3 regions of the Chromobacterium phragmitis genome follow, and region 3 is predicted to be linked to each of the others. Evidence: predicted binding sites of a transcription regulator. Region 3 holds the regulator's gene; each other region holds the start of a gene.
What was found. Region 3 encodes HrcA, which represses chaperone genes, less so after heat shock. Its sites were predicted from a motif close to ATTAGCACTCGNNNNNNNCGAGTGCTAAT; they were not measured.
Positions count from the first base shown of each region.

Region 1: the regulator HrcA is predicted to act here: its motif matches at 6,312-6,340, upstream of groES (co-chaperone GroES).
Region 2: the regulator HrcA is predicted to act here: its motif matches at 2,193-2,221, upstream of rpoH (RNA polymerase sigma factor RpoH).

Region 1 covers NZ_CP029495.1:2,409,644-2,419,751, forward strand. The annotation lists gene DK842_RS11495 (DegT/DnrJ/EryC1/StrS family aminotransferase) at 1-12, shown strand, start outside; gene DK842_RS11500 (glycosyltransferase) at 13-1,131, shown strand; gene DK842_RS11505 (EpsG family protein) at 1,059-2,126, shown strand; gene DK842_RS11510 (glycosyltransferase family 2 protein) at 2,329-3,246, shown strand; gene DK842_RS11515 (glycosyltransferase family 2 protein) at 3,265-4,161, shown strand; gene DK842_RS11520 (hypothetical protein) at 4,203-4,934, shown strand; gene DK842_RS11525 (MraY family glycosyltransferase) at 4,991-6,097, shown strand; gene groES (co-chaperone GroES) at 6,406-6,693, shown strand; gene groL (chaperonin GroEL) at 6,741-8,381, shown strand; gene rfbC (dTDP-4-dehydrorhamnose 3,5-epimerase) at 8,474-9,016, opposite strand; gene rfbA (glucose-1-phosphate thymidylyltransferase RfbA) at 9,023-9,892, opposite strand; gene rfbD (dTDP-4-dehydrorhamnose reductase) at 9,889-10,108, opposite strand, start outside.
Region 2 covers NZ_CP029495.1:2,184,041-2,194,148, forward strand. The annotation lists gene DK842_RS10315 (PglL family O-oligosaccharyltransferase) at 1-1,219, shown strand, start outside; gene rpoH (RNA polymerase sigma factor RpoH) at 1,299-2,162, opposite strand; gene ftsX (permease-like cell division protein FtsX) at 2,292-3,200, opposite strand; gene ftsE (cell division ATP-binding protein FtsE) at 3,197-3,850, opposite strand; gene ftsY (signal recognition particle-docking protein FtsY) at 3,906-5,039, opposite strand; gene rsmD (16S rRNA (guanine(966)-N(2))-methyltransferase RsmD) at 5,266-5,820, shown strand; gene DK842_RS10345 (YfhL family 4Fe-4S dicluster ferredoxin) at 5,930-6,181, shown strand; tRNA gene DK842_RS10350 (tRNA-Tyr) at 6,321-6,405, shown strand; tRNA gene DK842_RS10355 (tRNA-Gly) at 6,459-6,532, shown strand; tRNA gene DK842_RS10360 (tRNA-Thr) at 6,559-6,633, shown strand; gene tuf (elongation factor Tu) at 6,672-7,862, shown strand; tRNA gene DK842_RS10370 (tRNA-Trp) at 7,870-7,945, shown strand; gene secE (preprotein translocase subunit SecE) at 8,011-8,367, shown strand; gene nusG (transcription termination/antitermination protein NusG) at 8,367-8,900, shown strand; gene rplK (50S ribosomal protein L11) at 9,001-9,432, shown strand; gene rplA (50S ribosomal protein L1) at 9,434-10,108, shown strand, end outside.
Region 3 covers NZ_CP029495.1:4,729,289-4,739,396, reverse strand. The annotation lists gene DK842_RS22490 (substrate-binding periplasmic protein) at 1-603, opposite strand, end outside; gene DK842_RS22485 (GNAT family N-acetyltransferase) at 814-1,296, opposite strand; gene alaS (alanine--tRNA ligase) at 1,408-4,041, opposite strand; gene DK842_RS22475 (SRPBCC domain-containing protein) at 4,105-4,566, opposite strand; gene recX (recombination regulator RecX) at 4,570-5,025, opposite strand; gene recA (recombinase RecA) at 5,025-6,077, opposite strand; gene hrcA (heat-inducible transcriptional repressor HrcA) at 6,239-7,258, shown strand; gene mltB (lytic murein transglycosylase B) at 7,294-8,334, shown strand; gene dnaX (DNA polymerase III subunit gamma/tau) at 8,418-10,108, shown strand, end outside.

The DNA.
Region 1 (10,108 bases), 2.3 Mb from region 3:
CTGACTCTCTGAATGAAGCCCAAAGATCCCCTTGTCATCGTAGACTTGCGCACCTGGCCCTGGACCGGAATCGGCCGGGTCACACGCGGCGTCTTTCAGTGCGCGCGCGAGCTGGAGTCAGAGTTCGAGATCCAATACATCGTCAATGGAGATACCGCGATACCGGATGGCGTATCGAACGTGATCCCCTTTCGCTCGCTGCCGTTCGGACGCGGCGAGCAGCTCGAGTTTCGCCGGCTGTTCGCTCGTTTGCGCGGCCGGCGCGTGATCCTGCATTCGCTCAATTTCAATGTCCCGTTGCTGTTGCCCAGGCATGTGAGCCAGATCGCGCACTTCTACGATGTGCTGACGGATACCGGGGAATTTCGCACGCCGCTGCATCGCCTGGCTTACAACGCTTATGTCTGGAGCCTGCGCAGGCATCGCGCGACGATCCTGGGACAGTCGGACTACACGGCGCAGCAGATTGCGAAGCACCATCCCTTCCATGAGGTGATCGTCTGTCCGCATGGCTACCGCAACTATATGGAGCCGCGCGAAGCGGACTTGCAGGCGATCTACGGACTGCAGCGTCCTTATTTCCTCTATATCGGACTCAACAAGCCGCGCAAGAACCTGGATGGCCTGCTGGCGGCCTATCGGGATGCGTTGAAGGCGAATCCTGCCATTGGCTATGATCTGGTCGTTTGCGGCCCGATCTTCGACCGCACCTCGATGGGGTTCGACATACGCGCCGCGGTCGAGGCCGAGCCGGCGCTGGCCGGGAGGGTGCATTTGCTGGGATTCATTCCCGAAGAGCACTTGTACGCGATCTACCGGCACGCCAGCCTGTATGTCGTGCCCAGCCATCTGGAAAGCGGCTACAGCTATCCCGCACTGGAAGCGTTGACCACCGGGACGCCGGTGTTGCTGAACCGGGTCGATATGTATAATTACGCCTCTTCCGGCGAAGGCGTGTTCTTTTTCGATGGCGGCGCGAAGAACGGCGAAGGCAGCCTGCAGGCTGTGTTGGCGGATATGTTGGCGCGCCCCGGTTTCACGCGGGTCGATCCCATGCGATGCGACGTGCTCGCGCGTTTCGATTGGGATCGTGTCAAGGACTCGATGAGATCTCTGTACCGACGCATATGACCCCATATCTATTCGTTTTCGCCGCGTTTATGGCCATGTTCCTGACGCTGGAAGCGACAGCGGGCCGCCGCGCCTTGACTCGAACCGAGTGCTGGATGCTGTTGCTGCCGCTGGCGATATTCGCCATCACGTACGCCGGGCGCATTGGGACGGACGTAGAGAACTACGCGAGGCTGTTTGACCTCGCCGAGGGTTTTCCGTTGGAGCCCGGCTTCTCGATACTCATGATCGGCGCCAAGGCCATCGGGCTCGACTACGTCGACTTTACGCGCTTGCTGGCGCTGATGGAAATGTTGTTGCTGCTGTCCATCGTGACGCGGCTGCGCGATCCGCTGTTTTTCCTGCTTTTCTATCTGGGCTCGTTTTATCTCAACTTCCAGTTCAACGCGATTCGAAACTCGCTTGCCTTGTTGATAGTCGCCGCGCTGTATGTCCGTTTGCCAAGGGCCGGCCTGCTGGCCTTGTTGTCTTCGACGGCCATCCATTATTCATCGCTGCTGTCGCTGTCGCTGGTGCGGCTGTCGCTGAGCCGTCGGCAGAAGCTTGCGACCGGATTGGTGGTCGCCGCCGGCTGCGCCATCGCGCTGGTCTGGTTGAAGACCGATTGGCTGGGGGCGGCCGCTGAAGGCTTGTCGGGCTATATGGGATATCTGGAGCAACAGTACGAGAGCAAGGCGGTGTATCCGGCGCTGCTGTTGAAGCTGTATGTTGCCTGGCTGATGTACCGCAATGGCGGCAGGCGGTTCTATCTGGTTGCCTATGCGATGCTGGTCGTGTTGATTCATGCGGTGAGTCCGGTGCTGAGCCGGCTCGGCGACTTGGTGCTGTTTCTGATGCTGATGGACTTCTGCGCTAATCACCGCTTGGTTCGCCGCCGCATGCTGGCGATAGGCGTGAGCTGCGTGCTGGTGTTGAGTAGCCTGATGATTCCGTGGAGCGATTGCCAAAACGGGGGAGAGGCCAGTTGGTGCCTGTCCGGCCTCAATGACAGGTAATGACTGGATATCATGTCGAGACGCTCGCCGGCCACGCTGCAAGATTCAAGCTCGCGGCGATGCTTGCTCCGCCTGTTTCGCTTTGCCCGGGGAGGCGCCGATTTGCGCTGGCGGGCGGCCGGAGTTGGCGTGCATTTGAAAGAGCCTGCCCCGCGCCATGCGCCGGGCAGGTCCCGATGAACCTTTATCCTGCAAGATTCCCATGATCGATGTCAGCATCATCATTCCGACATTCAACCGTCGCGATTGCCTACCCGACGCGCTTGACAGCGTATTTGGCCAGGCCAATGTGAAGGTGGAGTGCATCGTCGTCGACGATGGGTCGAGCGACGGCACGGTGCCCTATATCCGCGAGCGCTACGAGGCGTGCGAGCTGGTTGTGATCGAGAAGCCAAGCCGCAGCGGTCCTCAGGCCAGCCGCAATCTCGGCATGGCGGCGGCGCGCGGCGAGTTCATCACCTTTCTCGACTCCGACGACTACTTTGAGCCCGGCACGCTGGCCGAGCGCGTGCGTTTGTGCCGCGAAGGCGGCTTGGATGCCCTGTTCTCGGGCTTCCGCGTGAAGTTTGTGGGCCGTCGCTGGGACCTGGTGAAAAACGTCGGCACCTCGGCGAGGCGCTGCCCGGCGAATTTCGCCGCGGCGCTGAGGGACTTCAAGATCGCGCCAATGATCACGATCATGTACCGGCGCTCGGCGCACGCGGGACTCAAGCTGGACGAGACGCTGGCCTCCGGCCATGACGACGATCTTGCGCTCCATCTGATCCGCACCAGCCGCTTCGCCTTTGATGACGTGCTGGCGGCGACCATCGTCCAGCATGTAGGCGAGCGCGTTGCGACGCCGCGCAATCTGATGATTGGCGATGCCCAGCTGCTGCAGAAGTACGCCGGAGACCTTGCCAGACTGCATGGCCCCGGCTATTTGACCCGACGCCGCGCGCAGGCTCTTGCCGGTTTGTGGAGCGTGGGCCAGTTCAAGCGCACGGCGCAGTTGAGTCCGGCGGCGGGTCACGGGTCGATGGCGATGGCGGTGGCGCTGGGCGTGTTATATCTGCCACGCCGTTGGTGGGGTTCGTTACGAAAGCGCGCCATGATGCGCGTCGTGCGGGCAATGCTTTGAACGATGATGAGTGACGGCATGAGTACCCATACCTCTGGACAGGTTTATGTTCTGATTCCCTCGCACAATCGCCGCGACATCCTGTGCGCGACGTTGGCCAAAGTGCGCGCGCAGTTGTCGCCAGAGGCGGCGCGGCTGATCGTTGTCGACGCCGGCTCCACTGACGGGACGCGGGACGCGGCGCAGGCGCGATGTCCGTCGGTCGAGATTGTCGACGGACATGCCGACATGTGGTGGACCGCCACGGTCAACCATGGTTTGAAGCATATCGCCAAGACGGCGCGCGCAGGCGACCGCGTATTGTTGATGAACGATGATATCGATCTGGCTCCCGAGGCATTGATCCGCTTGCTTGAGGCCTCGGATCAGGAGCCGGATGCCGTAATCGGAGCGGTGAATATCGTGCACCGTTCAGGCGAAGAGGCGCGGGTGTATTTCTGCGGCGGCCATTACGATCTGCGCTTCGCCCGGCATAAGGCCAACATCCCAGAGGGCACGCCTTGGCGAGCTCCTGTGTCCCGCTTTTTGGAGACCGATTACTTGTACGGCAGGCTGCTGGTGATACCTTGGCGTGCTTTCGAAGCCGGATGCGGCTTCGACGAGGAGGCTTTCCCCCAATATTGCGCTGACGAGGACTTTGCTTACGGCGCTAAGAGGCGAGGCTTCCAGGTGCTGGTCGATAGCAGGAGCGTCGTCTATGTGAACGAAGCGACGACGGCGCGTTTCAGTCTCAGCTTCGGAAGGGGAGGCTGGCGCGGCGTGCGCAAGGCGCTGACCGCATTCAATTCCTGCTACAACTGGCGCCAGAGCTGGGCGTTCAGCCGGCGTTACGCTCAATGGCCAGTTGTCTACATGCTGTGTCGTTATGGGATCATCTTCATCAACGAGAATGTACGGACGCCGGCGAGCAGATAACGCAGCCGGCTGGATCGCAGCAAAGTGAGAGGGAAATCGATATGTTTCAATCGTACGGTTATATCGACAACGCATCGAAGCTCGGCGACTATTGCCGCGCCAGCCTGAACGATGAAAATGATAGGACGCACTTGCCGGATGTTCCCAACGATACATGGGAACTCTACAAATGCCTCCGGCTGACAGACGAGTTGCTGGAAATTTTTGGCGAGCTGGAGGTTTTCCAGCAACTGGCCCAGGCCGGCTATCGGCTGCGCGAGGAGCCGACTTTGATTCGATGGACCTATAGCGGCCGGAATCGCGGGGCGGCGGATCATTATCACCATGACGGCCATTTCGGCAAGGGAGGGCAAGTCAGCCTGATGCTGCTTCTGGAGGAAAACGTCGGCAAGACTCATATGCGCCTCGTTCCCGATTCGCGTCATGCGTTCGGCCGCAAGATGTACGATGCGCTATGGTCGGCGCCCTTCCGGGGGCGCGGCCGCCTGTTCCGCCTCAATGACTGGCTTATCGAATGTTTCAGCAAGACGATCCGCCTGGAAGGGCCCAAGGATAGGTTGTACTATTTTAATGCGGGGGACAACCTGCACAAGGCGTTCCCTGTAGCAAATACCACCCGGACCATCTTCCATCTGAACCTGACTTTGTTCGAGAGCCGCCTTACGCCGCAGCAGCTCAGCAAGATCAATCCCGACGCGCATGCGGCGTATTGGCGGCAGTTGCTTGACCTGGAGCCAGTGAGTCGCCCCCAGCCATGCGTAATCCAATCTTGACAGTGGTGGGATGGTGTCTCCATCGGCATCGTCGACAAAAATAGAAGAGGCACCCAATGTTACAGATACTATTGTTGGCCACGTTTTTGTCCCTGTTTGTCGGTATGTGCCTGATTCGTTTCGTTCATCTGCATGAGCGTTTTTCTGCCGATCACGATCTGGGCGGCGTGCAGAAGTTCCATGCCAGGCCGGTGCCGCGTATTGGCGGCGTGGCGATCGCGATGGGCTTGACGGCCGGCTGTGGCTTGTTGGCCTGGCTGTTGAGGGATGCTTCGGTATTGTTGTTGTTGGTAGTGGCGTTGCCGGCTTTTGCGGCGGGAGTGCTGGAGGATGTGACGAAGAAAGTGGGCCCGTTGCCGCGCCTGCTGGCTACATTCATTGCCGCTACGCTTGGATATTTTGTGCTTGGCGCGGGCTTGCTGCGGCTGGATGTGCCGGTGCTGGATGGTTTGCTGTCCGAGTTTTGGATGCTGTCGCTGTTGCTGACCGTCATCGCCGTGGGGGGCGTGGCGCATGCGGTGAACATCATCGATGGCTACAACGGCTTGTCGGGGGTGGTGTCCATCTTCATTTTTCTGGCGATGGCGTATGTGGCGTTCAAAGTCCAGGACCCCGCGCTGATGGGGGTTTGTTTCGCCATGGTGGGGGGGATCGCCGGATTTTTGTTCTGGAATTTTCCGCGCGGGCTGATGTTCGCCGGAGACGGCGGCGCTTATTTGGTCGGCTTCATGATTGCGGAAGTGTCCGTGTTGCTGGTGGCCCGCCATGCGCAGGTTTCACCATGGTTTCCGATGCTGTGCGTGATTTATCCCGTGTTTGAGACACTGTTTTCGATCTACCGCCGCAAGTTTCTTCAGGGGCGCAGGATCGGGTACCCGGATGCTCTGCATTTGCATCAGTTGATCTACATGCGCTTGGTCCGCTGGATGGTGGGAAGCAAGAACGCTGATCACAAGACCATGCGCAACAGCTTGACCTCGCCTTATCTGTGGGCGCTGTCTTCTGTGTCGGTGGTGCCGGCGATGCTGTTCTGGCAGAACACCGAGGTGCTGATCGTTGTCTGTGCGCTGTTCGCCATGTCTTACATCTGCCTTTACCGGATGATCATCCGCTTCCGGACGCCGCGTTGGCTGGTGCTCCGGCGGGCTTGCAGAGAGGATTGATCCCTCTGGGAAGGCGCGGGCGTGATGCCGTTCACTTGCTTGCAGGTGAGCGGCATTTCTCATGATGCGAGCCAGTCGGCCGCAGACATGAAGCCTTGTCCCGTGTTGGCTTCCGCCAGGAGCCGTGGATGCCGGGGCAAGATGGAATGGCCAATGACGCCAGCGAAATTGTTTGCACGGCTACCCCTTGAAATACTCGGGGGGCGTCCCTATTATTAGCACTCGCAATGGCTGAGTGCTAAACCCTCGGCCGCAACCCATACCACCTGATGTTCAACTCTCAACAGCCAATGTAATAGGAGAGATCAATGGCAATTCGTCCTCTGCACGACCGTGTTGTTATCAAGCGCCTCGAGGCTGAAGAAAAGACCGCTTCCGGCATCGTTCTGCCGGGCGCCGCAGCTGAGAAACCGGACATGGGCGAGGTCCTGGCGGTTGGCAACGGTAAAATCCTGGAAAACGGCGAACGCCGTCCGCTGGAGCTGAAAGCCGGCGACAAGGTGATTTTCGGCAAGTATTCCGGCCAGACCGTCAAGGTTGATGGCGACGAAGTCCTCGTGATGCGCGAGGAAGATGTAATGGGCATCGTTGAGTAATCCGACCCTTATCTGAACTTCATCAATAGATTCTGGAGATTTCGAGAATGGCAGCTAAAGACGTTAAGTTTGGTGATTCCGCTCGCAGCAAGATGGTAACTGGCGTCAACATCCTGGCCGACGCGGTCAAGGTGACCCTGGGTCCCAAGGGCCGCAACGTGGTGCTGGATCGCTCCTTCGGCGCGCCGACCATCACCAAGGACGGCGTGTCCGTAGCCAAGGAAATCGAACTGAAGGACAAGTTCGAGAACATGGGCGCCCAGATGGTCAAGGAAGTGGCTTCCAAGACTTCCGACGTAGCCGGCGACGGCACCACCACCGCCACCGTTCTGGCCCAGGCCATCGTGCAGGAGGGCATGAAGTACGTTGCCGCCGGCATGAACCCGATGGACCTGAAGCGCGGCATCGACAAGGCCGTGGTGTCGCTGGTGGGCGAGATCGCCAAGATCGCCAAGCCGTGCTCCACCTCCAAGGAAATCGCCCAGGTCGGCTCCATTTCCGCCAACTCCGATACCGACATCGGCGAAATCATCGCCAATGCGATGGACAAGGTGGGCAAGGAAGGCGTGATCACCGTTGAAGACGGCAAGAGCCTCAACAACGAACTGGACGTGGTGGAAGGCATGCAGTTCGACCGCGGCTACCTGTCCCCGTACTTCATCAACAATCAGGACAAGCAGATCGCCGCTCTGGACAATCCGTTCATCCTGCTGTTCGACAAGAAGATTTCCAATATCCGCGACCTGCTGCCGGTGCTGGAGCAAGTGGCCAAGTCCGGCCGTCCGCTGCTGATCATCGCTGAAGATGTGGAAGGCGAAGCGCTGGCTACCCTGGTGGTGAACACCATCCGCGGCATTCTGAAGGTTGTGGCTGTCAAGGCGCCGGGCTTCGGCGATCGCCGCAAGGCCATGCTGGAAGACATCGCCAAGCTGACTGGCGGCGAAGTGATCGCCGAAGAAGTCGGCCTGACCCTGGAAAAGGCCAGCCTGGACCAGCTGGGCCAAGCCAAGCGCGTGGAAGTGGGCAAGGAAAACACCACCATCATCGACGGCGCCGGCGAAGCCGTCACCATCCAGGCGCGCGTGGGCGAGATCCGCAAGCAGATGGAAGAAGCCACTTCCGATTACGACCGCGAGAAGCTGCAAGAGCGCGTGGCGAAGCTGGCCGGCGGCGTTGCCGTGATCAAGGTCGGCGCCGCCACCGAAGTGGAAATGAAAGAGAAGAAGGCCCGCGTCGAAGACGCGCTGCACGCCACCCGCGCCGCGGTTGAAGAAGGCGTGGTTGCCGGCGGCGGCGTAGCGTTGCTGCGCGCCCGCGCTACCCTGGAAAGCCTGAAGACCGACAACGTCGATCAAGAAGCCGGTGTGAAGATCGTGCTGCGCGCGATCGAGGCTCCGCTGCGCCAGATCGTCAAGAACGCCGGCGACGAGCCGTCGGTCGTGGTGAACAAGGTGCTGGAAGGCAAGGGCAACTTCGGTTACAACGCCGCTACCGGCGAATACGGCGACATGCTGGAAATGGGCGTGCTGGACCCGGCCAAGGTGACCCGCTCCGCTCTGCAGCACGCCGCGTCCGTAGCCGGCCTGATGCTGACCACCGACTGCATGATCGCTGAGCTGCCGGAAGACAAGCCGGCCGCGGGCATGCCGGACATGGGCGGCATGGGCGGCATGGGCGGCATGATGTAATCAGCGCCGCATGGGCATGGCGACATGCCCGGCCAGATGAAAAACCCCGCAGCGTGCTGCGGGGTTTTTTCATGCGTTCATGTCGGGAACGATCAGCGTCTCAGCGCGGCGAACGCTTCGCCTTGCTGATCTTTTTCGGACAGGGTTGGAGGAGAGGCGAGCGGCCAGTCTATCGCCAGGTCGGGGTCGTTCCAGGCGATGGAGCGTTCCAGTTCCGGATGCCAGTAGTCGGTAGTTTTGTAGAGGAATTCCACGTCGTCGCTCAAGGTGAGGAAGCCATGGGCGAAGCCGGCGGGAATCCACAACTGGCGTTTGTTGGCGGCGCTCAGTTCCACGCCTACCCATTGGCCGAAGCTTGAGGAGCCGGGACGGATGTCGACGGCGACATCGTAGACGATGCCGGCCACGACGCGGACCAACTTGCCCTGCGGATGCGGATCCTTCTGGTAGTGCAGGCCGCGCAGCACATTGCTGCCGGAGCGGCTGTGATTGTCCTGAACGAAATGGACCGGATATCCGATGGCCTGCTCGAAGCGCTGCTGGTTGAAGCTTTCGAAGAAAAAGCCCCTTTCGTCGCCGAAAACCTTGGGCTCTATGATTTTGACGCCGGACAGGCGGGTATCTAGGCATTGCATGGCGTTTCAGTCCAGGATGGAGAGCAGGTAACGGCCATAGCCGGTTTTGTGCAGAGGGTGGGCCAGCCGGCGTATCTGCGCTTCGTCTATCCAGCCATGCCGATAGGCGATTTCTTCCGGGCAGGCCACTTTCTGTCCCTGGCGGTTTTCAATGGTGGCGATGAACTGGCCGGCCTCCATCAGCGACTCATGGGTGCCGGTATCCAGCCACGCGTAGCCGCGGCCCATGGTTTGCACGGTCAGTTGCCGCTGTCGCAGGTAAAGATTGTTGATGTCGGTGATTTCCAGCTCGCCGCGCGGGGAGGGGCGGATCGATTTGGCGAAGTCGATGACCTGAGCGTCATAGAAGTAAAGTCCGGTGACGGCGTAGTTGGACTTGGGCGCGGCAGGCTTCTCTTCGATAGACAGCGCGGTGCCCTGTGCATCGAATTCGACCACGCCATAGCGTTCAGGATCGCTGACGCGGTAGGCGAATACGGTCGCGCCGCTTGGTTGGCGACAGGCGTCCTGCAGCAGGTAAGAGAACTCGTGGCCATAAAAGATGTTGTCGCCCAGCACCAGGGTGGAGGGCGCGCCATTGATGAAGCGCTCGCCGATCAGAAAAGCTTGCGCCAAGCCGTCTGGATGGGCTTGCACGGCATATTGGAGATTGAGTCCCCATTGCTCGCCGCTGCCGAGCAACTGCTGGAAGCGGGGGGTATCCTGAGGAGTGGAAATGATCAGGATGTCCTGTATTCCCGCCAGCATCAACGTGCTGAGCGGGTAGTAGATCATCGGTTTGTCATAGACGGGGAGCAGCTGTTTGCTGACAGCCAGCGTGGCAGGGTAGAGGCGGGTGCCGGATCCGCCGGCCAGGATGATCCCTTTTCGTTTCATGGCTGTCCTTTTCCATCTTCAGTGTGCCGGCGCGGCATGGCGCGGGCCAGTTCCGCGAGCGCTGGGTCGACCCCGGCCTGCCAGCTCGGCAGTTCCAGATCGAAGGTCTGCTTGAGCTTGCCGCAATCCAGCCTGGAGTTGGCGGGACGCCGGGCCGGGGTCGGGTAGTCGCAGCTGGGGATGCCCTGGATGGCGTCCGGAGCGAGTTTGAGGTCG
Region 2 (10,108 bases), 2.2 Mb from region 3:
GGTGAGCCGACTGGGCAAGGGTTGGCTGATCGCGCTGGTGTTGTGGATGGCGCTGATGCTGGGTTGGGCGGGTTCGCGCACGATTCTGCTCTACCTGGTGGCGCTGTCCGCGCTGGCCGGCCTGTGGCACTGGCGCAGCCGCGACGAGGCTTCCCGCCGGATGATGCTGGCGATGTGGTCCGCCTCGGGCGCCATCCTGGCCGCGCAGTTCGCGCTGCCGCTGTTCAACCACCTGATTTCGCTGTTGACCCACGCCGACGTCGAGAACGCGTCCGGCGTGGCGCGGCTGGCCGCCAACGGCGACGACATGGGCGCGCGCCGTTTCGCCGAAATGCACAAGGCCTGGCTGACCTTCCAGGCGCATCCGCTGTGGGGCGTGGGCTGGTCGCAGTACGCGGCGGAGAGCGTGCGCCTGCAGCCGCTGCCGCAATTCGCCGCCGCGGGCTACAACAGCGGGTTGTTCACCAACGCCCATAATCTGCTGATGCAGTTGCTGGCCGAGATGGGCGGCGTGGTCACCGCGCTGGTGGTCATCGGCTTCGCCTGGGCGGTGCTGCCCTTCTTCCGCCGCCAAGCCGAGCCGGAGGGCGTGCTGGCCCTGGGTTGCCTGGCGGTGACGCTGACCCACAGCATGCTGGAGTATCCGTTGTGGTACTACTATTTTCTGGCGATGCTGGTGGTGTTCATGGCGATGGCTCCGCGTGACGGACGCCTGCTGGCCTGGCCGTTGCGTCTGCCGCTGCTGGCGGCGCTGTGCTGGGTGGGCTGGCTGTCGATCAGCACCTCGTCGATGTTCTGGGAGCTGGTCAATCTATACACGCCGACCGGCAACGCGCAAAAGGACGCCAAGCGCGCCGAGCGGCTGATCGAGATCGTGGAGACCAAGCCCTTGTTCGCCTATCACGCGCTGTATACGGTGGATGATTACCTGCCGGTGAACCGGGACAATCTGAAGCAGAAGCTGGCGCTGGAAAACCGCCTGACCGAATTCCGCCCCTATCCGGACGTGATGCTCAAGCGTGCGCAGCTGGAAATCCTGGCCGGAGAGCGCGCCAAGGCAGAGGCGACGCTGCGCACCACGCTGGCGTCCTTTCCCACCTATGCCGGGCAGTTCCTGGAGACGCTGGGCGAACAGGATCCTGCCTGGGAGCCGTTGCGCGCGATCTGCCGCGAAGCCTACGACAAGCTGCCGGCCAAGTTCCAGACCTTGCCGGAGTGACAGGCGCCTCTCCGCCTTGCGGCGGGCAACAAAAAAGCCAGCTCGACGAGCTGGCTTTTTCTTTGGCGGGCTACGGCGCTTATTGATCCAGCACCACGCCTTCGCTGAGCGCGGCTTTCATCTTGCCCAGCGCCTTGGCTTCGATCTGGCGGATGCGTTCGGCGGAGACGCCGAACTCGGCGGCCAACTCGTGCAGCGTGGCGCCGCTGTCGTCGGCCAGCCAGCGCGCTTCCACGATGCGGCGGCTGCGCGCGTCCAGCGTGGACAGCGCGTATTCCAGGCCTTCCGACTGCAGATGGTCGAAGGCGCGGCGTTCCAGCGCGCGGGTCGGCTCGCTGTGGCTGTCGGCCAGCCAATCGATCGGCGCGTAGCTGTCCTCATCGTCGTTGTCGGCCAGCAGCGACACATCCTGGCCGGTCATGCGAATCTCCATCTCGCGGACTTCCTCGGGCTTGACGCCCAGGTCTTCGGCGATGCTTTTGGCTTCCTGCTCGGACAGTGCGGAGAAGCCGCTCTTCATGCTGCGCAGGTTGAAGAACAGCTTGCGCTGTGGCTTGGTGGTGGCGATGCGCACCAAACGCCAGTTGCGCAGGATGAATTCGTGGATCTCGGCCTTGATCCAGTGGATGGCGAACGAGAACAGGCGCACGCCGCGGCCCGGCTCGAAGCGCTTCACGGCCTTCATCAGGCCGATATTGCCCTCCTGGATCAGATCGGCCTGCTGCAGGCCGTAGCCGGCGTAGCCGCGCGAGACGGACACCACCACGCGCAGGTGCGACAGCACCATCTGCCGCGCCGCTTCCAGGTCGTTTTCCTGCTGGAAACGGGTCGCGAGCTCGGTTTCCTGTTCCGGCGTCAGCATGGGAATGCTGTTCACGGCCTGGATGTACTGCTCCAGGCTGCCGCTGGTCGACGGGACCGGAAGGGCAAATGTTGTGTTCATTGCGATGGCTACCTCCTTGGGTAGTGCTATGTTAGCACTCGTGTATGGAGAGTGCTAGCAAGGAAAGGTTCCCGAGTCAATGATATTTAACAATCGACTTGATAGTCGAAACCTTTCGCTTGTCATGATTTACTTGGGCTCGACCTTGCGCAGATGATGGTCGGCCGCCAATCGAGCGCCCAGCATCGCCAGCGCGGCGGAGACGCTGATCAGTGCCGCGAGCTCCGGCAGATTCAGCGAGCGCAACTCCACCCGCTCGCCGTACAGCAGGGCGAATTCGCGGATGGCCGGGTTGGCCATCGCCGCCAGCCAGCTGGAGAGTCCCCAGGCCAAGAGCGCGGCCAGCACGCCCTGCCACAGGGCGTGGTACATGAATGGACGACGGATGAAGCTGTCGGTGGCGCCGATCAGCTTGGATACCTCGATCTCGTCCTGGCGCGCCAGGATCTGCATCCGGATCGCGTTATGGGTGACCAGCACCAGCGCCAGGCCCAGCGCGGCGGCCAGGAACCAGGTCAGCTTGGCGCCCATTTCCACCATGCCGTACAGGCGTTTGGCCCAGCTGGCGTCGAATTGCGCCAGTTCCACCATCGGCAAGCCGGACAGTTCCTTCTGCAGCATGTCGAGCTCGCGCGGTTCCAGTGTTTTCGGCGTCACTACGAAGGCATCCGGCAGAGGATTGCCTTCCAGGCCGTCTGACAGGCCGGCAAGCCCGTTGCGTTTTTCCAGGTCTTGCAGCGCCTGGGTCTTGCCGACGAAGGTGAAGCCCTTCACCTTGGGGTGATGGGACAGCGTGCTGTCGACGGCGGCGATGTCGGCCTGCTCGGCGGCCTGCTCCATGAATAGCGTGATCTGCGGCGTGGCGGTGAGGCGGCCCACCCAGTCCTGCACGCTGCTGACGGCGAGGTAAAGGGACAAGGGCAGCGCCAGCGCCAAGGCCAGCATCAGCAGGGTCAGAAGGCTGCCGAAGGGTTGGCGCAGAATCTTGGCCAGCGCCTGCTTGGCGCTTTGCCAGTTCAGGTAGAGAAAGTGTTTCATGCGGCGAACTGTCCTTCCCTCAGGCGGATGATGCGGCGGCCGTAGTCTTCCATCAGGGTTTCGTCATGGGCGGAGATCAGCACGGTGACGCCCACTTGGTGGAAGGACTTGAACAGCTCCATGATGTCCAGCGCGTAGGCGCGGTCCAGGTTGGCGGACGGCTCGTCGGCCAGCAGGATGCTGGGACGGTGCACCACGGCGCGGGCGATGCACAGCCGCTGTTGCTCGCCGCCGGACAGGCGGATCGGCATCATTTTTTCCTTGCTGAGCAGCCCCACCTTGTCCAGCGCGGCGCGCACGCGTTTGGCGGCGTCGCGGCGGTCGAAGCCTATGATGTCCAGCGGCAGCATCACGTTGTCGAACACGCTGCGGTCGAACAATATCTTGTGGTCCTGGAATACCATGCCCAGGTGTTGGCGCACATAGGGCACCTGGCTTGAGCGCAGCTTGGAGAGGTTCTGGCCGTTGACCAGCACGCCGCCGCTGGTAGCGCGTTCGATGCCGGCGATCAGCTTCAGCAGGGTGGACTTGCCGGCGCCGGAGTGGCCGGCCAGAAACACCATCTCGCCGGTTTCTATCGTGAACGACAGGTTCTTCAGGGCTTCGTTGCCGCCGGGATAGCGCTTGGTGACCTGGTCGAACTGTATCATGTGGTTTCCCGCTTGTTGGCTGAGAAAGGCGGCCCGTGGGCCGCAGGCTGTGTTTTTATTCGAACAGGGCGTCGATGTAGTCGCGGCTGTCGAAGGGGCGCAGGTCGTCTATGCTCTCGCCTACGCCGACAAAGCGCAGCGGAATCGGCCGCTGCTTGGCGATGGCGGCGATGACGCCGCCCTTGGCGGTGCCGTCCAGTTTGGTCAGGATCAAGCCGGTGAGACCCAGCGCGTCGTCGAAGGCCTTGACCTGGTTGACGGTGTTCTGGCCGATATTGGCGTCTAGCACCAGCACCACCTCGTGCGGCGCATCGGGCAACGCCTTCTGGATCACGCGCTTCACCTTTTTGATTTCCTCCATCAAGTGCAGCTGCGTCGGCAGGCGGCCGGCGGTGTCGGCCAGCACGATGTCGATGCCGCGGGCGACGGCGGCCTGGATCGCGTCATAGCACACGGCGGCGGAGTCGCCGCCTTGCTGCGCGATCACGGTGACGTTGTTGCGCTCGCCCCAGGCGATCAACTGCTCGCGCGCGGCGGCGCGGAAGGTGTCGCCGGCCGCCAGCAGCACGCTCTTGCCCTGGCTTTGGTAGTACTTGGCCAGCTTGCCGATGGAGGTGGTCTTGCCGGCGCCGTTGACGCCGGTCATCATGATTACGAATGGCTTCTTGCCTTCCACGTTCAGCGGCACTTCCAGCGGGCCGATCAGGTCCTGCAGCGAATCCTTCAGCGCGCCCTTCAGTTCCGACGCGTCTTTCAGTCCCTTCAGCGACACCCGCTCTCGCACATCGCCCAGCAGATGGACGGTGGCATCCATGCCCATGTCCGCGGTCAGCAGCACCGTTTCCAGTTCTTCATACAGGTCTTCGTCTATCTTGCCGCCGCCGAATACGCCGGCCAACGACTTGCCGAGCTTGTCGCGGGTTTTGGCCAGACCCGCCTTCAGCCGTTCGGTCCAGCTCATTTTCTTCAGCGGGGCGGGCTCGGCCGGCGCGGTAGGAGCCGGCAGAGGCTGGGCGGGCACAGGGGGGGCGATGGGCGCGGGTTCGGCATCATGGGCGGGGATCGCCGCGAGTACGGCTGCCTGCGGCGCCGGCGCGACGGGGGGTGTCGGTTCCAGCGCGTCAGCCACCGGCGTTTCGATCAGCGGCGTTTCCGCCGGTTTGGGTTTTTTCTTGAAGAAGCTAAACATGCGTCAATGAGCCAGAAAAGCGGTAAATGGCTAAATTGTATCCTCAAACGCCGCCGAGCACAGGATTGGCTGGCGCGAAGGCGAGGGTGAACTGAAAACATATATAAGGAATGGGCGGAAATTTTCGCCGCCCGCGCGACAGATTCCGCGTCCGCCGCGCGGGAATGAGGCGCTAAAGTCCTGATCAGGTTAAACTCTCGCGCTTGTCCCAAGAGTTTAAGCTTTCATGAGTCAGACACGTAACAAGGTCAGAATCATCGGCGGCGATTTCCGCCGTCGTCTATTGCCCTTTCCGGAGGCCGAAGGCCTGCGTCCGACGCCGGACCGGGTGCGCGAAACGCTGTTCAACTGGCTGGGCCAGGATTTGTACGGCAAAAACTGCCTGGACCTGTTCGCGGGTAGCGGCGCGCTCGGCTTCGAGGCGGCATCCCGTTCGGCGCGCCGGGTGGTGATGGTGGAGAAGTCGCGCAAGGCTTACGAGTCGCTGCAGGATAATCGCCGCCAACTGCAAGCCGACGCGATCGACGTGGTCGCGGGCGATGCGCTGTTGTACCTGAAGAACAGCCGCGAAACCTTTGATGTCATCTTCCTGGACCCGCCGTACGATTCCGACTTGCTGGAGCAGGCGCTGCCGCTGGCGCTGGCGCGTCTATCGGAAGAGGGCGTGCTGTATATGGAGGCCAGGCAGTGGCCGGAGGCCTTGCCCGACGGCGCGGAGACGTTGCGGCGCGGCAAGGCTGGCACCGTCCAGTATGGCTTGCTGGGGCGGAGCGCCGGCTAGCCGGCACGCCGCGCGGAGTTGGCGCCTATATGGATATAACCAGCGCGAACTTGCGACCCCGGGCGGCGGGTGACAGAATTCATGTTGTGGAATACCTGAGGAAATTACTATGTCTTTGATGATTACCGACGAATGCATCAACTGCGACGTCTGTGAGCCGGAGTGCCCGAACAACGCGATCTCCCAGGGCGAGGAGATCTATCAGATCGATCCCAATCTGTGCACCCAGTGCGTGGGCCACTACGATGAGCCGCAGTGCCAGCAGGTCTGTCCGGTGGACTGCATCCCGCTGGATCCGTCCCATGAGGAGACTCAGGAGGCGCTTCATCAGAAATATTTGAAGATTTCCGGTCAGGCCTGAGTTGGCTAAGTGCTTGATGCAAAATGAAATGCCCCGTCTTCGTCGGGGCATTTTTTATTTTCGGGCGAAAAAACGCGGATTTTTTTGCGAAAGGTGTTGACGACCAGGCAGGCCATCTATAATATTCGGGTCTCTTTCAGGAGGGATTCCCGAGCGGTCAAAGGGATCAGACTGTAAATCTGACGGCTCTGCCTTCGAAGGTTCGAATCCTTCTCCCTCCACCAGAATTAGATGAAGCGCTTGGCAGTGAAGTTAAGCTGTCTTGTTGTAAAGCCAGGCGGGTGTAGCTCAATGGTAGAGCAGAAGCCTTCCAAGCTTACGACGAGGGTTCGATTCCCTTCACCCGCTCCAAGCGTTTGATATAGCCTGTTTTAAGGGCCCATGTAGCTCAGGGGTAGAGCACTCCCTTGGTAAGGGAGAGGTCGGCAGTTCAATTCTGCCCATGGGCACCACCAATTTATTTGCTTGTTTCGTATTCAGGAAATTTGCCATGGCTAAGGAAAAGTTCGAGCGGACCAAACCGCACGTAAACGTCGGCACCATCGGTCACGTGGACCATGGTAAAACCACTCTGACCGCTGCTATCACCACCATTCTGTCCAAGAAGTTCGGTGGCGAAGCCAAGGACTACTCCCAGATCGACAGCGCGCCGGAAGAAAAGGCTCGCGGTATCACCATCAATACCGCGCACGTTGAATACGAAACCGAATCCCGCCACTACGCCCACGTAGACTGCCCGGGCCACGCTGACTATGTGAAGAACATGATCACCGGCGCGGCTCAGATGGACGGCGCGATCCTGGTTTGCTCGGCCGCTGACGGCCCGATGCCGCAAACCCGCGAACACATCCTGCTGTCCCGCCAGGTTGGCGTGCCGTACATCATCGTCTACCTGAACAAGGCTGACCTGGTTGACGACGCCGAGCTGCTGGAACTGGTGGAAATGGAAGTGCGCGATCTGCTGTCTTCCTACGACTTCCCGGGCGACGACACTCCGATCGTGACCGGCTCTGCTCGTCTGGCGCTGGAAGGCGACCAGTCCGAAATGGGCGAACCGTCCATCTTCCGTCTGGCCGACGCTCTGGACTCCTACATCCCGACTCCGGAACGCGCCATCGACAAGCCGTTCCTGCTGCCGATCGAAGACGTGTTCTCGATCTCCGGCCGCGGCACCGTGGTGACCGGTCGCGTTGAGCGCGGCATCGTCAAGGTCGGCGAAGAGCTGGAAATCGTGGGTCTGAAAGACACCGTGAAGACCACCTGCACCGGCGTGGAAATGTTCCGCAAGCTGCTGGACCAAGGTCAGGCTGGCGACAACGTTGGCGTGCTGCTGCGCGGCACCAAGCGTGAAGACGTGGAGCGCGGCCAGGTTCTGGCCAAGCCGGGTTCGATCACCCCGCACACTGATTTCTCTGCTTCGGTTTACGTGCTATCCAAGGATGAAGGTGGTCGTCACACTCCGTTCTTCGCGAACTACCGTCCGCAGTTCTACTTCCGCACCACCGACGTGACCGGCGCGATCACGCTGGCTGAAGGTGTGGAAATGGTAATGCCGGGCGATAACGTGGAAATCACCGTTGCCCTGATCGCTCCGATCGCCATGGAAGAAGGTCTGCGCTTCGCTATCCGCGAAGGTGGCCGTACCGTTGGTGCCGGCGTGGTTGCTAAGATCATCAAGTAAGGTTTAAAGGCCAGTAGCTCAATTGGTAGAGTATCGGTCTCCAAAACCGAGGGTTGGGGGTTCGAGACCCTCCTGGCCTGCCAATTAAGACCAGCCGGCGCGATGCGCCGGTTGGTCTTTTGTCGCATGTGTGCGAGAGAAAATCGACATGGAAATGCAAGATAAGATCAAGTTGTTCCTGGCTGGTCTTGTGGTGGTCGCCGGCATTGTCGGCTTCTACCTGATCCCGGATGGCCAGGGCCTGTTGCGCGCGCTGGCGTTTGCCGCCTCCATCGTGCTGGCTGCCGGCGTGGTGTGGACCTCCGCCCCGGGTAAGGGTTTGGTCGTGTATGCGAACGAGTCCATGGTCGAGGCCCGCAAGGTGGTATGGCCGACGCGCAAGGAGGCGACCCAGGTGACGCTGATGGTGTTTGTATTTGTCACCGTCCTGGCGCTCTTCATGTGGCTGGTGGATTCCAGCTTGTCCTGGTTGTTTTACGATGTGATTCTCGGTCGAGGTAGATAATGGCAAAGCGCTGGTATGTGGTACACGCTTACTCTGGTTTTGAGAAGAGCGTGCAAAAAGCGCTGCGTGAACGTATCGAGCGTTCCGACATCGCAGACCAATTTGGTCAGATTCTGGTGCCGGTGGAAGAGGTCGTGGATGTCAAGAACGGCCGCAAGTCCATCACCGAGCGCAAGTTCTTCCCTGGCTACGTGCTGGTGGAGATGGAGATGACCGACGATACCTGGCACCTGGTGAAAAGCACGCCCAAGGTCACCGGTTTTGTTGGCGGCACGGCCAATCGCCCGGCTCCGATCTCCAAGAAAGAGGTTGAGGCCATCATGCAGCAGATGCAGGAGGGCGTGGAGAAGCCGAAGCCGAAGGTGCTGTTCGAAGTGGGTGAGAAGGTCCGCGTCATCGATGGTCCGTTCAATGACTTCAACGGCAGCGTCGACGAGGTGAACTACGAGCGCAACAAGCTGCGCGTGTCGGTTCAGATCTTCGGTCGCGACACGCCGGTGGAGCTGGAATTCAGCCAGGTGGAAAAGCTGTAAATTTCTGCTTGTCAATGTTGGCGAAGGCGTGTAAAGTGTTGCGCTTTCGTCTGGGAAGCGAAGTGATCTTCGCGTTATACCCATTTTAGGAGTTTTAATCGTGGCAAAGAAAATTGTCGGCTACATCAAGCTGCAAGTCGCCGCTGGCAAAGCCAACCCGTCGCCCCCGATCGGTCCGGCTCTGGGTCAGCGCGGTCTGAACATTATGGAATTCTGCAAGGCGTTCAATGCTCAAACCCAGGGCATGGAACCCGGCATGCCGATTCCGGTTGTGATCACCGCTTACGCGGACAAGTCCTTCACCTTCACCATGAAGACGCCGCCGGCGACCTTCCTGCTGAAGAAGGCTGCCGGCATCAAGTCCGGTTCCGCCAAGGCTCACGTGGACAAGGTTGGCAAGGTAACCCGCGCTCAGCTGGAAGAAATCGCCAAGACCAAGCAAGCGGATTTGACCGCTGCTGATCTGGACGCCGCTGTTCGCACCATCGCCGGCTCTGCCCGTTCGATGGGTCTGGAAGTGGAGGGCGTGTAATATGGCTAAGATCTCCAAGCGCCTGCAAACTCTGAAGGCTACCGTCGATCGCAACAAGCTGTACGCTGTTGATGAAGCTATTGCCCTGGTTAAGGCTGCCGCCACCGCCAAGTTCGACGAGTCGATCGACATCGCCGTGAACCTAGGCGTGGATCCGCGTAAATCCGACCAGGTCGTCCGTGGCGCTGTTGTGCTGCCGCGCGGCACTGGCAAGAGCGTGCGCGTTGCCGTGTTCGCTCAAGGCGCCAACGCTGAAGCCGCCAAGGCTGCCGGCGCTGACGTGGTGGGTTTCGATGATCTGGCCGAGCAAGTCAAGGCCGGCAACCTGAACTTCGACGTCGTGATCGCTTCCCCGGACGCCATGCGCGTTGTGGGTCAGCTGGGCCAAATCCTGGGTCCGCGCGGTCTGATGCCGAACCCGAAGGTTGGCACCGTGACCCCGAACGTCGCCGAAGCCGTGAAGAACGCCAAGGCGGGTCAGGTTCAATACCGTACCGACAAGGCGGGTATCATTCACGCCACCATCGGCCGCGCTTCGTTCGAAGTTGAAGCTCTGCGCGAAAACTTCTCCGCTCTGGTGGATGCCCTGGTGAAAGCCAAGCCGGCAGCCTCCAAGGGCGTGTATCTGAAAAAGATCGCCGTTTCCAGCACCATGGGCGTCGGCGCTCGAGTAGAT
Region 3 (10,108 bases):
AACCGACTCCAGCCGTTCCGGATCCTGGCCTTGCTGGCGCGCGGCATAGCGTTGGAACAGGGCCACGCCGGCGCTGAATGCCACGCGGCGGGCGTACAGCAGTCTGGCCGATTGCGCCTCGTCATTGGTCAGCACCAGGTTCTGGTTGTCTTTGAAACCGAGATCTTCCAGCATTTTCTGTCCAGGCGTGTCTTTCGCCACGGCCACCTTGGATCGGCGCGCATCCTCCAGCGACGCGAAGGGGGCGGGGTGAGGTCCATCCAGGCGAAAGAGTTCGATCGGCAGCGGCAGCGCCGGGCCTATCCATTTGAACCACGTTTCCCGTTCAGGCGTTCTGACGGTCAGATACAGCAGGGTATTTGGCGTTTGTTGCGCTTCGCGCAGCGCCCGGCTCCATGGCTTGATTTCCCTCACCGCGCGCAGCCCGCTGTCTCGCAGCATCATCTGCAGCAATTCATTGGCGAAGCCTTTGGGAACGCCGTTCTCCTCGTAGCTGAGCGGCGGCAGGGTCTCGGTCAGCGCGTAAAGCTCGGGCGGAGGGGCTTCCGCGCGGGCCGGATGCGAGATAAGACCAAGCAGAAGGGCGGCGAGGACTGCGCGCATGGGCTTCTCCCGAGCGGAGCATTTGCTTACTCCCCACTATAAGCGCGAGGGATAAAAAAAGAGCCCCGGGGAAACCGGGGCGTCGAAGCAAACAACAAAGGAGAAGCCATAAGAAGCATGAACATATTAGTAATTTATGATTTCACATGCTTTGATTTGAAACAAACTTACAAATTTTCCATGTGTGGAATGTTTTTCTCCTTACAAATTTTAAGCAGCCAGCGTTTTGCTCAGCTCAATGCGCTCGTCGTCCACGCCGGCCGGATAGGGTTGAACCGCGCTCTGGCTATATCCCAGCCGCTGATAAAAGCGCAGGTTTTCGGGAAGTCGGCGCCGGGTGGACAGCTTGAGCCTGCGTACACCCTGGCGGCTGAGCTGAGCTTCGGCATGGCTCATCAGCGCCGAGCCCAGGCCGCTTCCCTGCCAATCCGGGTGGGTGCAGACGCGCTTGACTTCGGCGCAGCCGTCGTCGGGCGGGAGCACCAGCAGGCAGGCGAGGGGAGAGCCGCCGCGCTCGGCCAGGAAAATCTGGCTGCCGCTGGCCAGGTGGCCGGTGAGGCTGGCGACGGTTTCGTCCAGCGCGGTGGGACGGCTTGGCAGCATGGCTTGCAGCGGACCGAAGGATTGCTGCAGCAATAGGCAGACGGCGGGGAGATCATTCCAGTCGGCAAGGCGGAATGCGGTGTCGCTCACGGCGTGCTCCTGAGGATGGGCTGCCGTCGAGTGTAATGAAAAATGATGAACCTATGAAAAACGGCCGCATGGATTCCATGCGGCCGTTCATTCTTTGCAACAGCGGGGATGTTACAGCTTGCCCGCCACCCAGGCTTCCACGCCCGAGAGCGCGGCGTCCAGGTTTTCCGGCTGAGTGCCGCCGGCCTGGGCCATGTCCGGACGGCCGCCGCCCTTGCCGCCCACCTGCTGGGCGACGAAGTTGACCAGCTCGCCGGCCTTGACCTTGCCGGTCAGGTCGGCGGTGACGCCGGCCACCAGCGCCACTTTGCCATCGCCCTTGGCGGCCAGCACGATGGCGGCCGAACCCAGCTTGTCCTTCAGCTTGTCCAGCGTTTCGCGCAGCGCGGTGTTGTCGGCGCCCGGCAGTTCGGCGGCCAGCACCTTGACGCCGTTCACCACGGCGGCGCGGTCGGCCAGGCTGTCGCCGGCGGACGCGGCCAGCTGGCCCTTCAGCTTGGCCAGCTCCTTCTCCAGCGCTTTGGCGTTGTCCTGCAGCGCGGCGATCTTGGCCAGCACTTCCTCGCTGGTTTGCGCCTTCAGCGCGCCAGCGGCTTCCTTGATCAGCGCGTCCTGAGCCTGGATATAAGCCAGCGCGCCCGCGCCGGTCACGGCTTCGATGCGGCGCACGCCGGCGGCCACGCCGCCTTCGGCCACGATCTTGAACAGGCCGATGTCGCCGGTGCGTTTGACATGGGTGCCGCCGCACAGCTCGGCGGAGAAATCGCCCATAGTCAGCACGCGCACTTCTTCGCCGTATTTCTCGCCGAACAGCATCATCGCGCCGGACTTCTGCGCGTCGGCCATGCTCATCAGCTCGGCCTTCACTTCGTAGTTGGCGGCGATCACGTGGTTGACCACGCGTTCCAGCTCGGCGATCTGCTCAGCCGTCACGGCCTCGCCGTGGGCGAAGTCGAAGCGGGTGCGTTCCGGGTTGACCAGCGAACCCTTCTGCGCCACGTGGCTGCCCAGCACATGGCGCAGCGCCGCGTGCAGCAGGTGAGTGGCGGAGTGGTTGCGGGCGCTGGCCAGGCGCTGGTGCAGGTCGATGGTGGCGGTGACCGCGTCGCCCACCTTCAGCGCGCCGCGGGCAAGCCGGCCCTTGTGGCCGAAGACCGCGCCCTGGATTTTCTGGGTGTCGGCCACGTCGAACAGCGCGTCCAGGCCGCCGGTGGCGGAGACTTCGCCCACGTCGCCCACCTGGCCGCCGCCCTCGGCGTAGAAGGCGGTGTTGTCCAGCACCACGATGCCTTCGTCGCCGGCGGCCAGCGATTCAACCGGCTCGGTGCCCTTGTACAGCGCCAGCACCTTGGCTTCCACGCTGGACTTGTCGTAACCGTGGAAGCGGGTGTCGTCGCCGCTGTAGCTGAGCTTGCCGCTCATCTTGAAGTTGGAGCCGGCGCGGCCGCGCTCGCGCTGGGCCTCCATCGCGCGCTCGAAGCCTTCCAGGTCGGCGTGGATGCCGCGTTCGCGGCAGATGTCGGCGGTCAGGTCTACCGGGAAGCCGAAGGTGTCGTACAGCTTGAAGATGGTGTCGCCATCCAGCGCGGTCTTGCCGCCGTCCAGCGCGGCGTCCACCAGGGCCATGCCGTTTTCCAGCGTTTCGGCGAACTTGATTTCCTCGGCGCGGATGGCGTCTTCGATCTGGGCCTGCTTCTCCAGAAGGTCCGGATAGGCTTCGCCCATTTCGGCGGCCAGGTCGGCCACGATCTTGTGGAAGAACAGGCCCTTCTGGCCCAGTTTGTAGCCGTGGCGGATGGCGCGGCGGGCGATGCGGCGCAGCACGTAGCCGCGGCCTTCGTTGGACGGCAGGATGCCGTCGGCGATCATGAAGCAACAGGCGCGGATGTGGTCGGCGATCACTTTCAGCGACGGCACGTCCTGGCTGTAGGCCACGCCGGTTTCGCGGGCGGCGGCGCGCACCAGGCAGGCCAGCGCGTCGGTCTCGTAGTTGGACTTCACGTGCTGCAGCACGGTGGACAGGCGCTCCAGGCCCATGCCGGTGTCGACCGACGGCTTGGGCAGCGGGTGCAATACGCCGGCTTCGTCGCGGTTGAACTGCATGAAGACGTTGTTCCAGATCTCCATGAAGCGGTCGCCGTCTTCGTCCGGGCTGCCCGGAGGGCCGCCGGCGACGGACGGGCCGTGGTCGTAGAAGATCTCGGTGCACGGGCCGCAGGGGCCGGTGTCGCCCATGGTCCAGAAGTTGTCGGACGCGTACGGCGCGCCCTTGTTGTCGCCGATGCGGACGATCTTGTCGGCCGGCACGCCGACGGTCTTGTGCCAGATGTCGTAGGCTTCGTCGTCGGACGCGTACACCGTCACCATCAGCTTGTCTTTGGGCAGCGCCAGCCATTGTTCGCCGGTCAGGAATTCCCAGGCGAAGGTGATGGCGTCGCGCTTGAAGTAGTCGCCGAAACTGAAGTTGCCCAGCATTTCAAAGAAGGTATGGTGGCGCGCGGTGTAGCCGACGTTTTCCAGGTCGTTGTGCTTGCCGCCCGCGCGCAGGCATTTCTGGCTGGTGGTGGCGCGGGTGTAGTCGCGCTTCTCGAAGCCCAGGAACACGTCCTTGAACTGCACCATGCCGGCGACGGTGAACATCAGCGTCGGATCGTTGCCGGGGATCAGGCTGCTGGAGGGAACGACCTGGTGGCCTTTGGAGGCGAAGAAATCCAGGAATTTCTTGCGAATTTCAGAAGTTTTCATGATTTTCGGTCAATTTTTAAAATCTGGTCCGGGCGCCGTGCCGGGACGAATCCATCGATTGTGTCAAGCCGAAGCCTGGCTGGCAAGCGCTTCGCAGCGCCGCTTAAGGGCCTGGTTCATTTGCAGGATGCCCTGGCGGGCGCGTTCCAGCATGCCGTCTCCGCACAGCGGCAGCAGGATGCCGCTGAAATCCTCGCCGTGATGCAGACGGGTGCCGCCGCCGTCCAGCGGTTCCAGTTGGAAGTGGTGCGCGCCGTCCAGCAGGCCCGGCACCAGCAGCTTTCCGCGCCAGGCCAGCCGCGTTTGGACGTCGAACGCGGTCAGTCGCGGACGGAAGGTCGTGTGGCGGCCGCCGGGCGGATGCAAGGTGGCCACGAGCCGGGCGCCGGCTTCGTGGCGGCCGTGCAGGCCGACGATGAAGGGGTTCCATTCCGGGTAGCGGCGCCAGTCGGTCAGCACCTGCCATACCTGCTCGAGGCTGGCGGCGATGTCGATCTCGGTGGCGATGCTGCGCGTCGTGGCCATGGCTCAGTCCTCGTGGAAATCGTCGTCGGCGCCGGCAATCACTTGCCGGATCACGTCGGCCGGAAAGCCGCGCTGCGCCAGGAAGCGGTATTGCTTGGCCTTCTCCGCCGCGTCGGCGGGCGGGCGGCCGAATTTCTTGCGCCACTGCGCGCGCGCGCTGGCGAGGTCGTCCTGGCCGGACAGCGCCTCGCGTATGGTGTCGTCGTCGACGCCGCGCTGGCGCATTTCCTGCGCCAGACGGCGGCTGCCGAACTTGGCGCCCTTGCTGGCCGCGAATTGCTGGGCGAAGCGGCCGTCCGATTGCCAGTCGGCGGCGGCCAGCTCGTCCAGCGCGGCTTCCAGCTGTTCCGGGCTGTCGGCAAAAGGCGCGAGCCGCCGAACCAGTTCCCGCCGGGTGTATTCCCGGCGGGACAGCAGCTCGGCGGCCCGCGCCTTCAGGCTTTTGCCTTGCTCCGCCATCAGGCGTCGAAGGCGTCGTCGGCGAACTCTTCGTCGCCCTGGGCTTCGTTGATTTCGACCTTCACGCCCACCGCTTCGCGGATCTTGCGCTCGACCTCGTCGGCGATGGCCGGGTTGGCCTTCAGCCATTCGCGGGTGTTGTCCTTGCCCTGGCCGATTTTCTGGCCGTTGTAGGCGTACCAGGCGCCGGACTTGTCGATGAAGCCGTGCTTGACGCCCAGCTCGATGATTTCGCCCGGACGGGAGATGCCTTCGCCGTATAGGATTTCGAAATCGGCCTGGCGGAACGGCGGGGACACCTTGTTCTTCACCACTTTGACGCGGGTGTCGTTGCCGACCACCTCCTCGCCCTTCTTGATGCCGCCGGTGCGGCGGATGTCCAGGCGCACGGAGGCGTAGAACTTCAGCGCGTTGCCGCCGGTGGTGGTTTCCGGGTTGCCGAACATCACGCCGATCTTCATGCGGATCTGGTTGATGAAGATCACCAGGGTGTTGGTGCGCTTGATGTTGCCGGTCAGCTTGCGCAGCGCCTGGCTCATCAGGCGGGCTTGCAGGCCGACGTGGCTGTCGCCCATCTCGCCTTCGATTTCCGCTTTCGGCACCAGGGCGGCGACGGAATCGACCACGATCACGTCCACGCCGCTGGAGCGCACCAGCATGTCGCAGATTTCCAGCGCCTGTTCGCCGGTGTCAGGCTGCGAGATCAGCAGGTCTTCCACGTTGACGCCCAGCTTTTGCGCGTAGACCGGGTCCAGCGCGTTTTCGGCGTCGATGTAGGCGCAGGTGCCGCCCAGTTTTTGCGCCTCGGCCACCACCTGCAGACACAGGGTGGTCTTGCCGGACGATTCCGGGCCGTAGATTTCGACCACGCGGCCGCGCGGCAGGCCGCCGACGCCCAGCGCCAGGTCCAGGCTCAGCGAGCCGGTGGAGATCACTTGCAGGTTTTCGGTGATCTGGTTGTCGCTCATGCGCATGATCGAGCCCTTGCCGAACTGCTTTTCAATCTGGGCGAGGGCTGCGGCCAGCGCTTTGCTCTTGTCTTCGGAAGCCATGCTGTCTCCAAATGGGGTTGGTCGGACCAATGATGGGGGCGATTATCGCAGAAAACCAGAGGGCGAACAGCAGCTTGCCGGCCGTCGTTCGCATGCCGGTCGCGCAAAGCCCCGCCCAGGGCCTTCTGGCTCGGTGCAGGATGTGTACAATGGGAGGCATGATGAACGAACGCGCCCAACATTTGCTGAAGGCGCTGATCGAACGGTACATCGCCGACGGTCAGCCGGTCGCCTCCAAGACGCTGTCGCTGCTGCCCGGCGTGGAGCTGTCGTCGGCCACGGTGCGCAATGTGCTGGCCGATCTGGAAAGCATGGGGCTGATCGCTTCGCCCCACACCTCGGCGGGGCGGATTCCCACCGCGCGCGGCTACCGGCTGTTCGTCGACCGGCTGCTGACGATACGGCCGCTGGACGAGGTGTCGATGCACGAGCTGGAGCACACGCTGCAGCCGGACAGCCCGCAGCGCATCGCCCAGGCGGCGTCGTCGCTGCTGTCGGAGCTGACCAGCTTCGCCGGCGTGGTGCTGACGCCGCAGCGCAGCGACGTCGCCTTTCGCCAGATCGAATTCCTGCGCCTGTCCGAGCGGCGGGTGCTGATGATACTGGTGACGCTGGACGGCGACGTGCAGAACCACTTGCTGGCGACCGAACGCGACTACACGCTGTCCGAGCTGGTGGAGGCAGGCAACTTCATCAACCAGCATTATTCCGGCCAGGGCCTGAACGCGGTCACTTCGCGGGTGGAGAGCGAGCTCGCGCAGCTGCAGGGCGACATCGCCGAATTGATGGCCGCCGCGGTGAAGCTGGGGCAGCAAACGCTGGCCAAGCGCAACGAGGATGTGGTGGTCAGCGGCGGATCGCGCCTGCTGCAGGTGCATGATTTGTCCGACGATTTGTCGCGGCTGAGGGAGTTGTTCGGCGTGTTCGAGCGCAAGACCGAATTGTTGAAGCTGCTGTCGCAGGGCAGGGAGGCGCAGGGGGTGAACATTTTCATCGGCGAAGAGTCTGGAGTGATGACGCTGGACGAATGCTCGGTGGTGACCGCGCCCTACTGCATCAACGGCCAGGTGGTGGGCACGCTGGGCGTGGTCGGGCCTACCCGCATGGCTTACGAGCGGGTGATTCCCATCGTAGACATCACCGCCCGCCTGGTCGGCAACGCCCTGTCCTTCCGCGAGTGACGACGCGCCTACGCTCAATGCAAGAAAGCAAAACCATGAAATCGATGTTGAAACTGGCCATCGCCGCCGCCCTGGCCGCCGCGGCCTTCACCTCCGCCCCGGCGCAGGCCGACGCGGCCTTCCTGGCGCGTCCAGACGTGCAGCGCTATATCGACGAACAAGTGGCCAGCGGCCAGTTCAACCGCCCGGAGCTGGAGGCGGTGTTCGCCAATGTCGAGCTCAAGCCCAACATCATCCGGATTCTGGACAAGCCGTCCACCTCGCGGCCGTGGTACCAGTTCCGCGCGTCCACCGTCAGCGACAAGCTGATCGCCGACGGCGTCTCGTTCTGGCAAGCCAATGCCGACGCGCTGGCCCGCGCCGAGCGCCAGTACGGCGTGGCGCCGGAGGTGATCGTCGCCATTCTGGGCGTGGAGACGCACTATGGCCGCAATACCGGCAGCTTCCGGCTGGTGGACTCGCTGTCCACCATTGGCTTTGATTATCCGCGCCGCGCCCAGTATTTTCGCGGCGAGCTGACCCAGTTCCTGCTGCTGGCCAAGGAGGAGGGCAAGGACCCGCTGACCTTGAGAGGCTCTTACGCGGGCGCGATGGGCTTGCCGCAATTCATGCCATCCAGCTACCGCAAGTGGGCGGTGGATTTCGACGGCAGCGGCCATCGCGACATCTGGAACAATCCGCACGACGCCATCGGCAGCGTGGGCCATTACTTCCAACTGCACGGCTGGAAGCACGGCGACGACGTGGTGGCGCCGGCCAGCGTGGCGCCGGAAGCCCGAGTCGACAAGCTGCTGGCCGACAAATTCAACCTGCATTACACCGTGGGCGAGCTGCGCAAGATGGGCGTGGCGCCGCAGTCGCCGCTGGCCGACGACGTGCCTGCGGTGCTGTTCGCGCTGGAGAGCTCGCCCGGGGTCACCGAATATTGGCTGGGCCTGAATAATTTCTACGCCATTACCCGCTATAACCGCAGCACGCTGTATGCCAAGGCGGTGCAGGAAATCGCCGAGCAACTGCGCTCCCGCTACTACGCGACGCTGGCGCAGCGCCAGGAGCCGGCTTCCGCCGCCTGGTAAGCCCGCGGCGCACCGCTTGAATGCCGGCGCGCGCCGGCGAAACCTGTCGCCTTGCGCGGCAATTGCCATTAAAATCCGCCCCCATGAGCTATCAAGTCCTTGCCCGCAAGTGGCGGCCCAAGCGCTTCGCCGACCTGGTCGGCCAGGAGCACGTGGTCCGCGCCCTCTCCAACGCGCTGAAAGAGCAGCGGCTCCATCACGCCTACCTGCTGACCGGCACCCGGGGCGTAGGCAAGACCACCATCGCCCGCATTCTGGCCAAGAGCCTGAACTGCGAGACCGGCACCACGGCCGAGCCCTGCGGCGAATGCCAGGCCTGCCGCCAGATCGACAGCGGACGCTTCGTCGATCTGCTGGAAATCGACGCCGCGTCCAACACCGGCATCGACAATATCCGCGAAGTGCTGGAAAACGCCCAATACGCGCCGACCATGGGGCGCTTCAAGGTTTACATCATCGACGAAGTGCACATGCTCTCCAAGAGCGCCTTCAACGCGATGCTGAAGACGCTGGAAGAGCCGCCAGGCCACGTCAAGTTCATCCTGGCCACTACCGACCCGCAGAAAGTGCCGGTGACGGTGCTGTCGCGTTGCCTGCAGTTTTCCTTGCGCAATATGACGCCGCAGCAGGTGTCCAGCCACCTGGCGCACATGCTGGACATAGAAGGCATCCATTACGAGGCGCCGGCGCTGGCGCTGCTGGGACGCGCCGCGTCCGGCTCGATGCGCGACGCGCAGTCGTTGCTGGACCAGGCCATCGCCTATGGCCTGGGCGAGGTCAAGGAGGACGGCGTGCGCGCCATGCTGGGCGCGGTGGACCGCCGCTACCTGTTTACTCTGCTGCAGGCTCTGGCCGCGGCCGATGGTCCGGCGCTGATGGCAGAGGCCGACGGCTTGGCCGAGCGCGGCGTCAGTTTCGACGCTGCCTTGTCCGAACTGGCCGTGCTGCTGCAACAGCTGGCGCTGGCGCAGACGGTGCCGACGGCGCTGGCCGCCGACGAACCGGAGCGCGACACGTTGCTGGCGCTGGCCGACGCCATCGCGCCGCAGGACGTGCAGCTTTACTATCAGATCGCCATCCACGGCCGCAAGGATCTGGCGCTGGCGCCGGACGAGCACGCCGGCTTCAATATGGCGCTGCTGCGCATGCTGGCCTTCCATCCTGCCGTCGCGCCGACGGAAAGCGCCGCGCCCGCGCGTCCGGCCGCGCTTGCACAGCCTCGCCCGGCGGCGGCCGCCGCCGCGTTGGCCGCCAGCGCCTCGGCTCCTGTCGAGCGCGGACTGTCGCCCGCGGCGCGCGCGCTGCAGGCGGCCGGCCTAGGCTCGCAGCCGCAAGGCAAGCCCCGGGCAGCGGAGCCCGCACCGGCCGCCGAGCCGGAACCCGAGCCCGCGCCCCGGCCGCAGCGGGTTGCGGCGGAGTCGACTCCGCTGGCGCAGCCCAAGCCGGAAATCCAGCCTGAGCCGCATTTGCAGCCGGCGCCGGTTCAGGTTGCGTCCGCACCCGAGGCCGCTGTTCAGGAGGCGGAGGACGAGCGCGACGAGGAGGAGATCGTCGACGCGCCGTGGTCCGACGACGACGCGCTGCCGGACTATGCGATGCAGCCGCCGCTGGAGAACGAGGCGACGGAGTACCGATTTGATGGCGATTGGCAGCGGCTGGTGGCCGAGCTGGGCGTCAAGCTCGGCGCGGCGCGCATGCTGGCGTACAATGCCGTGCTGAAGCGCTGGAGCCAGGACCGCTTGGAACTGGCGGTGCCGGAAAGCTTCCGCCACAT